DNA from 3 places in the Streptomyces litchfieldiae genome. Region 2 is predicted to be linked to each of the others. Evidence: predicted binding sites of a transcription regulator. Region 2 holds the regulator's gene; each other region holds the start of a gene.
What was found. The regulator HrcA, encoded in region 2, represses chaperone genes, less so after heat shock. The targets are predictions, from matches to a motif close to TTNGCACTCNGNNNNNCNGAGTGCNAA.
Positions count from the first base shown of each region.

Region 1 (3,272 bases), on a different contig from region 2:
GGCGGCCCGGCTCGGTCAGCAGGGCGCGGAAGGCGTCGAGGTCGGTTGCGGCCACACGGGTCATTCTCCCCGCCGGTCCGGAACGGCGCGCGGGAGTTCGGGGCAGGGGAGTGCCACCATTCCGAGCCATGGGGATTATCGGACAAGTAGTACAAAAAGACTGCCGGTTCATGAGGAGGGTGCGGCGGTGCACCGCGCTCGGCGGCGCGACGATGCTCGCCCTCGTCTGCTCGGGCGCCGGGCTCCCCCCGCACCTCCTGCCTGGCGGCGCCCGGAGCCCGGGGACGCCGGTCACCGCGGACGCCAACCCGCCCGGCACCGGCGACAGCGCGCTCCTCGCCTCCGTCGGCTTCCTCGGCGCACCGCGGCACGGCCAGGCGCGGGCCGTCGCGGAGGCGCGGGCCGCCTACGCCGAGCGCCTGGAGAAGGCCGAGGCGCGCCGCGTCGCCGCGGCCAAACGGTGGGGCCTGCGCCGCGTTCCGCTGCGCGCGCCCGCGCCGCCGGAGAAGAAGCCGAAGCTGACCACCGAGCCGGGCCACATCTCCGGGGCCGGGCTGCCGCCCGTCATCGTCTCGGTGCCCACCGACAAGAAGGTCGTCTTCCTCACGATCGACGACGGCTCGGAGAAGGACCCCCGGATGCTGGAGATGCTGCGCGAACTCGACGTGCCCTACAGCAGCTTCCTCGCCGACTACGTCGCCCGCGACGACTACGGCTACTTCCGCAAGGCCCACCGCTACGGCTCCGCCATTCAGAACCACTCGGTCAACCACCGGGAGATGCCGAAGCTCACCTACGCCCAGCAGCGCACCGAGATCTGCCGCCAGCAGGACACGCTGGAGAAGGAGATCGGCGAGCGGCCGGAGATGTTCCGGCCCCCCTACGGCGCCTACGACCGCGATACGCTGCGCGCGGCGGCCTCCTGCGGCGTGCGCGTGGTGCCGCTGTGGGCCGAGGAGGCGTTCCCGGACCGGATCGCGTACGGGCGCGCCGACCGGAAGTTCCACCCCGGCGACATCATCCTCACCCACTTCCGGGGCAAGGAGGAGTGGGACGGTGACATGATCGGCATGCTGCGCCGGGTGCTCAACACCGTTACCGAACAGGGGTTCGCCATCGCTCGCCTGGAGGATTACGTGTGAACTCGCGCCCGTGAGCCCCGGAGTGGGCAACGTGCCCTGGGCGGGGGCGCGTTCCCGCCGGCTCGCGCGTTCCCCCGGCTCCGGCGCGCGGCGGGCGACTGGCACTCTAGTTGACTGAGTGCTAAGCGCCGCATAGTGTCGATGTTGGCACTCTCCATGGACGAGTGCCAACCATCGCGCGACAGGCGGATCCGGCACCCGCGACGACGGGTCCACCACGTCGCCATCCAGCCATTGAAAACCCCGTGAGATCTCCGAAGGGGGAGGTCGGATCGTGACGACCGTCAGCTCCAAGGTTGCCATCAAGCCGCTCGAGGACCGCATCGTGATCCAGCCGCTGGAGGCCGAGCAGACCACGGCCTCCGGACTGGTCATTCCGGACACCGCCAAGGAGAAGCCCCAGGAGGGCACCGTCCTGGCCGTGGGCCCGGGCCGCTTCGAGGACGGCAACCGCCTGCCGCTCGACGTCAAGGTCGGCGACATCGTGCTGTACAGCAAGTACGGCGGCACCGAGGTCAAGTACAACAACGAGGAGTACCTCGTCCTCTCCGCCCGCGACGTGCTGGCGATCATCGAGAAGTGATCGCACCGCGCCCCGGGCCCCGCGACTGATCCGAGATCGGCGGGCGCCCGGGGCGCGGTTTCGTCTCCGAAGAACACAAGGACATCCACACCCATGGCGAAGATCCTGAAATTCGACGAGGACGCCCGCCGCGCCCTCGAACGCGGCGTCAACCAGCTCGCCGACGCGGTCAAGGTGACCATCGGTCCCAAGGGCCGGAACGTCGTCATCGACAAGAAGTTCGGCGCGCCCACCATCACCAACGACGGCGTCACCATCGCCCGCGAGGTCGAGGCGGAGGACCCGTACGAGAACCTGGGCGCCCAGCTCGTGAAGGAGGTGGCGACCAAGACCAACGACATCGCCGGTGACGGCACCACCACCGCCACCGTGCTGGCCCAGGCCCTCGTCCGCGAGGGGCTGCGCAACGTCGCCGCCGGTGCTTCGCCGTCCGGGCTGAAGCGGGGCATCGACGCCGCGGTCGAGGCCGTCGCCGAAGACCTGCGCGCCAGCGCCCGGCCGATCGACTCCAAGGAGGACATCGCCGCGGTCGCCGCCCTGTCCGCCCAGGACAAGCAGGTCGGCGAGCTGATCGCGGAGGCCATGGACAAGGTCGGCAAGGACGGTGTGATCACCGTCGAGGAGTCCCAGACCTTCGGCCTGGAGCTGGACTTCACCGAGGGCATGGCGTTCGACAAGGGCTACCTGTCGCACTACATGGTCACGGACCAGGAGCGCATGGAGGCCGTCCTCGACGACCCCTACATCCTGATCCACCAGGGCAAGATCTCCTCCATCCAGGACCTGCTCCCGCTGCTGGAGAAGATCATGCAGTCCGGCGGCTCCCGCCCGCTGCTGATCATCGCCGAGGACGTCGAGGGCGAGGCGCTGTCCACCCTCGTCGTCAACAAGATCCGCGGCACGTTCAACTCGGTGGCCGTCAAGGCCCCCGGCTTCGGCGACCGCCGCAAGGCGATGCTCGGCGACATGGCCACCCTCACCGGCGGCACCGTGATCTCCGAGGAGGTCGGCCTCAAGCTCGACCAGGTCGGCCTGGACGTGCTGGGCACCGCCCGCCGCGTGACGGTCACCAAGGACGACACCACCATCGTCGACGGCGCCGGCCAGTCGGCCGACATCGAGGCCCGGGTCGCCCAGATCCGCGCCGAGATCGAGACCACCGACTCCGACTGGGACCGCGAGAAGCTCCAGGAGCGGCTGGCCAAGCTGGCCGGCGGCGTGTGCGTCATCCGCGTCGGCGCCGCCACCGAGGTGGAGCTGAAGGAGAAGAAGCACCGTCTGGAGGACGCCATCTCGGCCACCCGCGCGGCGGTCGAGGAGGGCATCGTCCCCGGCGGCGGCGCCTCCCTGGTCCACTCCTCCAAGGTGCTGGCCGACGACCTCGGCAAGACCGGCGACGAGGCCACCGGCGTGGCGATCGTCCGCCGCGCCGCCGTCGAGCCGCTGCGCTGGATCGCGGAGAACGCCGGCCTGGAGGGGTACGTGATCACCTCCAAGGTGGCCGAGCTCGACAAGGGCCAGGGCTTCAACGCGGCCACCGGCGCCTA
Region 1 covers NZ_JAVREL010000018.1:110,939-114,210, forward strand. Annotated here, with positions in the region: gene RM590_RS26635 (class I SAM-dependent methyltransferase) at 1-64, opposite strand, end outside; gene RM590_RS26640 (polysaccharide deacetylase family protein) at 171-1,142, shown strand; gene groES (co-chaperone GroES) at 1,417-1,725, shown strand; gene groL (chaperonin GroEL) at 1,819-3,272, shown strand, end outside.
Region 1: the regulator HrcA is predicted to act here: its motif matches at 1,241-1,267, upstream of groES (co-chaperone GroES).

Region 2 (3,272 bases):
TCACGGCGCGACGCCGAAGCGACGGGCCAGCGCCGCGCGTTGGGCCCGCACGAACGCCGCGTCCACCACCGCGCCATGGCCCGGCACGTACCGCGCGCCGGGGCCGCCCAGCTCCAGCAGCCGGTCCAGGGCGGCCGGCCAGCGTTCCGGCTCGGCGTCCGGCCCTGCCTGCGGCTGCCCGGACTCCTCGACCAGGTCCCCGCAGAACATCACCGGGACCGGACCCGGGACCAGCACGGCGACATCGTGCCCCGAGTGCGCCGCGCCCAGGCCGATGAGAACGGCCCGCCGCCCGCCGCCCAGGTCCACGTCCAGCGTTCCCCCGGCCGGCACCTCGTGCCAGGACTCCGGCAGGGCGGCGGCGTCCGCCGACCCGCTCTCCAGCCCGTACCGCTCGGCGTCCCGGCCCACCTCCGCGCGGCCCCCGGCCGCCAGGAACCCGGCCAGCCCCTCGCCGCCGTACGCCTCCGCGTCCGGCAAGGCGGCCAGGCCCAGCACATGGTCGAAGTGCGGGTGCGTGATCACCACCCGGGTCACCGGCCGGCCGAGGAGCCCGGCCAGCTCCCGCGCGGCCTCCCCACCGGCCGACCGGGACGGCCCGGCGTCCACCAGCAGCACCCCGTCGGGCCCGGCGACCGCCCCCAGCGTCTCGTCCCAGCCGGGCAGCCGCCGGCGGACCGTTCCGGGGCCCAGCTCCTCCCAAGCACTTGCCATGCCGTGACCTTAGCGGCGGTGGGTAGGTTCTCTCCGGCCGCTCGTTCCCTGGTCGTACTACCCGGCCGTACACTGGAGCAGGGCTTGGCACTCGCCAGGAAGGAGTGCCAGGGCGGCAGCCAGGTAGGACAGCCGGACGGGAGGTGTGCGACATGCTCAGTGAGCGCAGGCTGGAAGTGTTGCGAGCCATCGTCCAGGACTATGTCGGCACCGAGGAGCCGGTCGGCTCCAAGGCGCTGACCGAGCGGCACAACCTCCAGGTGTCGCCGGCCACCGTGCGCAACGACATGGCCGCGCTGGAGGAGGAGGGGTACATCGCCCAGCCGCACACCAGCGCCGGGCGGGTGCCGACCGACAAGGGCTACCGGCTCTTCGTCGACAAGCTCGCCGATGTCAAGCCGCTGTCGGCCCCCGAGCGCCGTGCCATTCAGAACTTCCTGGACGGCGCCGTCGACCTCGACGACGTCGTGGGCCGCACGGTCCGCCTGCTCGCCCAGCTCACGCGGCAGGTCGCCGTTGTGCAGTACCCCTCGCTCAGCCGCTCCACCGTCCGGCACGTCGAGCTGCTGTCGCTGGCCCCGGCCCGGCTGATGCTCGTGCTGATCACGGACACTGGGCGTGTCGAGCAGCGCGTCGTCGACTGCCCGGCGCCGTTCGGCGAGACCTCGCTCGCCGACCTGCGCGCCCGGCTCAACAGCCGCATCGTCGGCCAGCGCTTCTCCGAGGTGCCCGGCCTGGTGGCGGACCTCCCGGAGTCGTTCGACCTGGAGGAGCGGGGCACCGTCTCGACGGTGCTGTCCACGCTCCTGGAGACCCTGGTCGAGGAGACCGAGGAGCGGCTGATGATCGGCGGCACCGCGAATCTCACGCGTTTCGGACAGGACTTCCCCCTCACCATCCGCCCGGTGCTGGAGGCGCTGGAGGAGCAGGTGGTGCTGCTCAAGCTGCTGGGGGAGGCCAAGGACTCGGGCATGACCGTGCGCATCGGTCATGAGAACGCTCACGAGGGCCTGACATCCACATCGGTCGTCTCCGTCGGCTACGGTTCAGGAGACGAGGCGGTCGCGAAGCTCGGCGTGGTCGGACCGACCCGCATGGACTACCCCGGAACGATGGGAGCGGTGCGCGCAGTGGCACGGTACGTCGGACAGATCCTCGCGGAGAACTAAGTGGCGGCGGACTACTACGCGATCCTTGGCGTGCAGCGCGATGCCTCGCAGGAGGAGATCAAGAAGGCCTTTCGCAGGCTGGCGCGCGAGCTGCACCCGGACGTGAACCCGGACCCGAAGACCCAGGAGCGGTTCAAGGAGATCAACACCGCCTACGAGGTGCTCTCCGACCCGCAGAAGAAGCAGATGTACGACTTGGGCGGCGACCCGATGGGCGGCGCCTCGGCGGGCCCGGGCGCCGGCTTCGGCGCCGGCTTCGGGAACTTCTCGGACATCATGGACGCCTTCTTCGGGACCGCCTCGCAGCGCGGCCCGAAGTCGCGCACGCGGCGCGGCCAGGACGCCATGATCCGCCTGGAGATCGACCTCAACGAGGCCGCGTTCGGCACCACCAAGGAGATCCAGGTCGACACCGCCACCGTCTGCACCACGTGCAACGGCGAGGGCGCGGCCCCCGGCACCTCCGCGCAGACCTGTGACATGTGCCGCGGCCGCGGCGAGGTCTCCCAGGTCACGCGCTCGTTCCTGGGTCAGGTCATGACCTCCCGGCCCTGCCCGCAGTGCCAGGGCTTCGGCACCGTGGTGCCGACCCCGTGCCCGGAGTGCGCGGGCGACGGCCGGGTCCGCACCCGGCGCACGCTGACGGTGAAGATCCCCGCCGGCGTGGACAACGGCACCCGGATCCAGCTCGCCGGCGAGGGCGAGGTCGGCCCCGGCGGCGGCCCGGCCGGCGACCTCTACGTGGAGATCCGCGAGCAGCCGCACCCGGTGTTCCAGCGCCGCGGGGACGACCTGCACTGCACGGTCACCATCCCCATGACGGCCGCCGCGCTCGGCACCAAGGTGCCGCTGGAGACGCTGGACGGCATGGAGGAGGTCGACATCCGGCCCGGCACCCAGTCCGGCCAGTCGATCCCCCTGCATGGCCGCGGCGTCTCGCACCTGCGCAGCAACGGCCGGGGCGACCTCGTCGTGCACGTCGAGGTGCAGACCCCGCAGAAGCTGGACCCGGAGCAGGAGGAGCTGCTGCGCCGCCTGTCGGAGCTGCGCGGCGAGGAGCGGCCGATGGGCCAGTTCCAGCCGGGGCAGCAGGGGCTGTTCTCCCGCCTGAAGGACGCCTTCAACGGCCGTTAGAACGAGCGCAGCGAGCGGAACGAGCGGAACGACATCACCATGGCCACCGCGCCTGTCTTCGTGTGCGAGTCGCTGACGGGCGCGCGGCCCGGCACCACCCTGCGGCTGACCGGCCCCGAGGGGCGGCACGCCGTCTCGGTGCGCCGGCTGCGGGTGGGCGAGGCGCTGGTCCTCACCGATGGCGAGGGCGTCGGCGCGGCCGGCACCGTGGCGGCCGTCGAGGGCAGGGACACGCTGGACGTCACCGTCGCCGAG
Region 2 covers NZ_JAVREL010000013.1:192,301-195,572, reverse strand. Annotated here, with positions in the region: gene RM590_RS22200 (MBL fold metallo-hydrolase) at 1-714, opposite strand; gene hrcA (heat-inducible transcriptional repressor HrcA) at 867-1,883, shown strand; gene dnaJ (molecular chaperone DnaJ) at 1,884-3,017, shown strand; gene RM590_RS22185 (16S rRNA (uracil(1498)-N(3))-methyltransferase) at 3,057-3,272, shown strand, end outside.

Region 3 (3,272 bases), on a different contig from region 2:
GCGGCGACGTCGTCGGCATCGAGGGCACCTACGACGATGTCAACCGCTTCTGCAGCGAGCTCATCGGCGACCCCGCCGGGGAGGGCTGGGGCTTCGTCAACGTGAACCTCCGCCCGTACTACGCGGAGGGCTCCAAGACGCTGGCCTACGAGATCTGCGAGCAGCTCGGCTGGCGGCTGCCGGACCAGCTCGTCGTCCCGATCGCCTCCGGCTCCCAGCTCACCAAGATCGACAAGGGGCTGAAGGAGCTGATCGCGACCGGTCTGGTCGAGGACCGCCCCTACAAGATCTTCGGCGCCCAGGCGACCGGCTGCTCGCCCGTGGCGCAGGCGTACAAGGCCGGCCACGACGTGGTCCGGCCGGTGCGCCCCGAGACCATCGCCAAGTCGCTGGCCATCGGGAACCCGGCCGACGGCCCCTATGTGCTGGACATCGCGCGGCGCACCGGCGGCGCGGTCGAGGACGTGTCGGACGAGCAGGTCGTGGACGCCATCAAGCTGCTCGCCCGCACCGAGGGGATCTTCGCCGAGACCGCGGGCGGGGTGACCGTGGGGGTGACCCGCAAGCTGATCGAGGCCGGCGTGCTCGACCCCACGCTGACCACGGTCGTCCTGAACACCGGCGACGGCCTCAAGACCCTGGACGCGGTGGAACCGACCACCGGTCCGTCCGCGATCATCCGTCCGAACCTGGACTCGTTCCGAGAGGCTGGCCTCGCATCATGAGCGTTACTGTCCGAATCCCGACCATCCTCCGTACCTACACCGGCGGTCAGGCCGAGGTCTCCGCCGAGGGCGGGACGCTCGCCGAGGTGCTGGCCGACCTGGAGCGGAACCACCAGGGCATCTCCGCGCGGGTGCTGGACGACGAGGGCAGGCTGCGCCGTTTCGTGAACGTTTACGTGAACGACGACGACGTCCGTTTCGCCGATGGGCTGGGCACTGCGACGCCCGACGGCGCCGGCGTCTCGATCATCCCGGCGGTCGCCGGAGGCTGACATTCCGTTTCCGTTACGACCGCCCCGCGCCTTCTCGGGTTCGGGGCGGCCGCGCGTTCCCGGGCGCTAGAGTGAGCGTGTCCCCTTCAGCATGAGCGTTTCCCCGGCGTTCAGCAGTGTGCTCCGCATGTGAATTCACGACACTTGCCGCCAAGAATATGCGCCGAATCGGTGCACCAATTGTCGGGTTGGCACTTTTGGGGTGCGGAGAAACATTCAACTTTCTACTCTTGTGCGGTATTTGCCCGTTCTGATCCGTCAAGAATTCTCTGCCGAATGGCCTGTTGCACTGGGCGTCCGTCCAGATACATTCAGCGGCGGTCGACGCGTTCCGGCGCACACCCCCCGACCGCCCGGGGGTGGGGTCTGAGAGGTCTGACCCGGGTCCGCGAAGTGCGGTCTCGTGAAAGGGCCAGCAAAATGGGGAGTTAGGAATGGCTCAGGGCACCGTCAAGTGGTTCAACGCGGAGAAGGGCTACGGCTTCATCGCGGTAGACGGTGGTGCGGACGTGTTCGTCCACTACAGCGCGATTCAGATGGACGGCTACCGCACTCTGGAAGAGGGACAGCGGGTCGAGTTCGAGATCTCGCAGGGACAGAAGGGTCCACAGGCCGACATGGTCCGAGTGAGCGCCTGAATCGCCGACCGCACCGCGACCTCCGAACAGGGCTCGCACCCAGCCGGGTGCGAGCCCTGACGCGTGCCCGGTTCCGCGCCGGCGCCGCCCCTGTCTGCTTGCACTCTCATGGCCAGAGTGCTAATCATGGGCGTTAGCACTCTGAAGGTGAGAGTGACAGCAAGGACCGGTTCGGTGAGGTCACGAGGCCGGCGGAGCAAGGAGCCGCCGGGTCCCGGGGCCGTCCGTCGCGGGCGCCAGCGCGGTCCGGAGCAATCCACCCCAGTCCTGGGAGGACCACTTCACATGGCCAAGATCATCGCGTTCAACGAGGAGGCGCGGCGCGGCCTTGAGCGCGGGATGAACCAGCTCGCTGACGCCGTCAAGGTCACGCTCGGCCCCAAGGGCCGGAATGTCGTGCTGGAGAAGAAGTGGGGCGCCCCCACGATCACCAACGACGGTGTGTCGATCGCCAAGGAGATCGAGCTCGAGGACTCCTACGAGAAGATCGGCGCCGAGCTCGTCAAGGAAGTAGCCAAGAAGACGGACGACGTGGCCGGTGACGGCACGACCACGGCGACCGTGCTGGCGCAGGCGCTGGTCCGCGAGGGCCTGCGCAACGTGGCCGCCGGCGCCAACCCGATGGCCCTCAAGCGGGGCATCGAGGCCGCGGTCGAGAAGGTCTCCGAGGCCCTGCTGAACCAGGCCAAGGAGGTCGAGACCAAGGAGCAGATCGCCTCCACCGCCTCCATCTCCGCCGGTGACACCCAGATCGGCGAGCTGATCGCCGAGGCCATGGACAAGGTCGGCAAGGAAGGCGTCATCACCGTCGAGGAGTCGCAGACCTTCGGGCTGGAGCTGGAGCTCACCGAGGGCATGCGCTTCGACAAGGGCTACATCTCGGCGTACTTCGCGACCGACATGGAGCGCATGGAGGCCGAGCTCGAGGACCCGTACATCCTCATCGTCAACTCCAAGGTCAGCAACGTGAAGGACCTCCTTCCGCTGCTGGAGAAGGTCATGCAGTCGGGCAAGCCGCTGCTGATCATCGCCGAGGACGTGGAGGGCGAGGCGCTGTCCACCCTCGTCGTCAACAAGATCCGTGGCACCTTCAAGTCCGTCGCCGTCAAGGCCCCGGGCTTCGGCGACCGCCGCAAGGCGATGCTGGGTGACATCGCGATCCTCACCGGCGGCCAGGTCATCTCCGAGGAGGTCGGCCTCAAGCTGGAGAACGCGACCCTCGACCTGCTGGGCCGGGCCCGCAAGGTCGTCATCACCAAGGACGAGACGACCATCGTCGACGGTGCGGGCGACAGCGACCAGGTCCAGGGCCGGGTCAACCAGATCCGCGCCGAGATCGAGGCCTCCGACTCGGACTACGACCGCGAGAAGCTCCAGGAGCGCCTCGCGAAGCTGGCCGGCGGCGTGGCCGTCATCAAGGCCGGTGCCGCCACCGAGGTGGAGCTGAAGGAGCGCAAGCACCGCATCGAGGACGCGGTGCGCAACGCCAAGGCCGCCGTCGAGGAGGGCATCGTCGCCGGTGGTGGCGTGGCCCTGCTCCAGGCGTCCAGCGTCTTCGACAAGCTGGAGCTGGAGGGCGACGAGGCCACGGGTGCCGCCGCGGTGCGGCTGGCCCTGGAGGCCCCGCTGAAGCAGAT
Region 3 covers NZ_JAVREL010000005.1:248,933-252,204, reverse strand. Annotated here, with positions in the region: gene thrC (threonine synthase) at 1-725, shown strand, start outside; gene RM590_RS11855 (MoaD/ThiS family protein) at 722-997, shown strand; gene RM590_RS11850 (cold-shock protein) at 1,432-1,635, shown strand; gene groL (chaperonin GroEL) at 1,921-3,272, shown strand, end outside.
Region 3: the regulator HrcA is predicted to act here: its motif matches at 1,733-1,759, upstream of groL (chaperonin GroEL).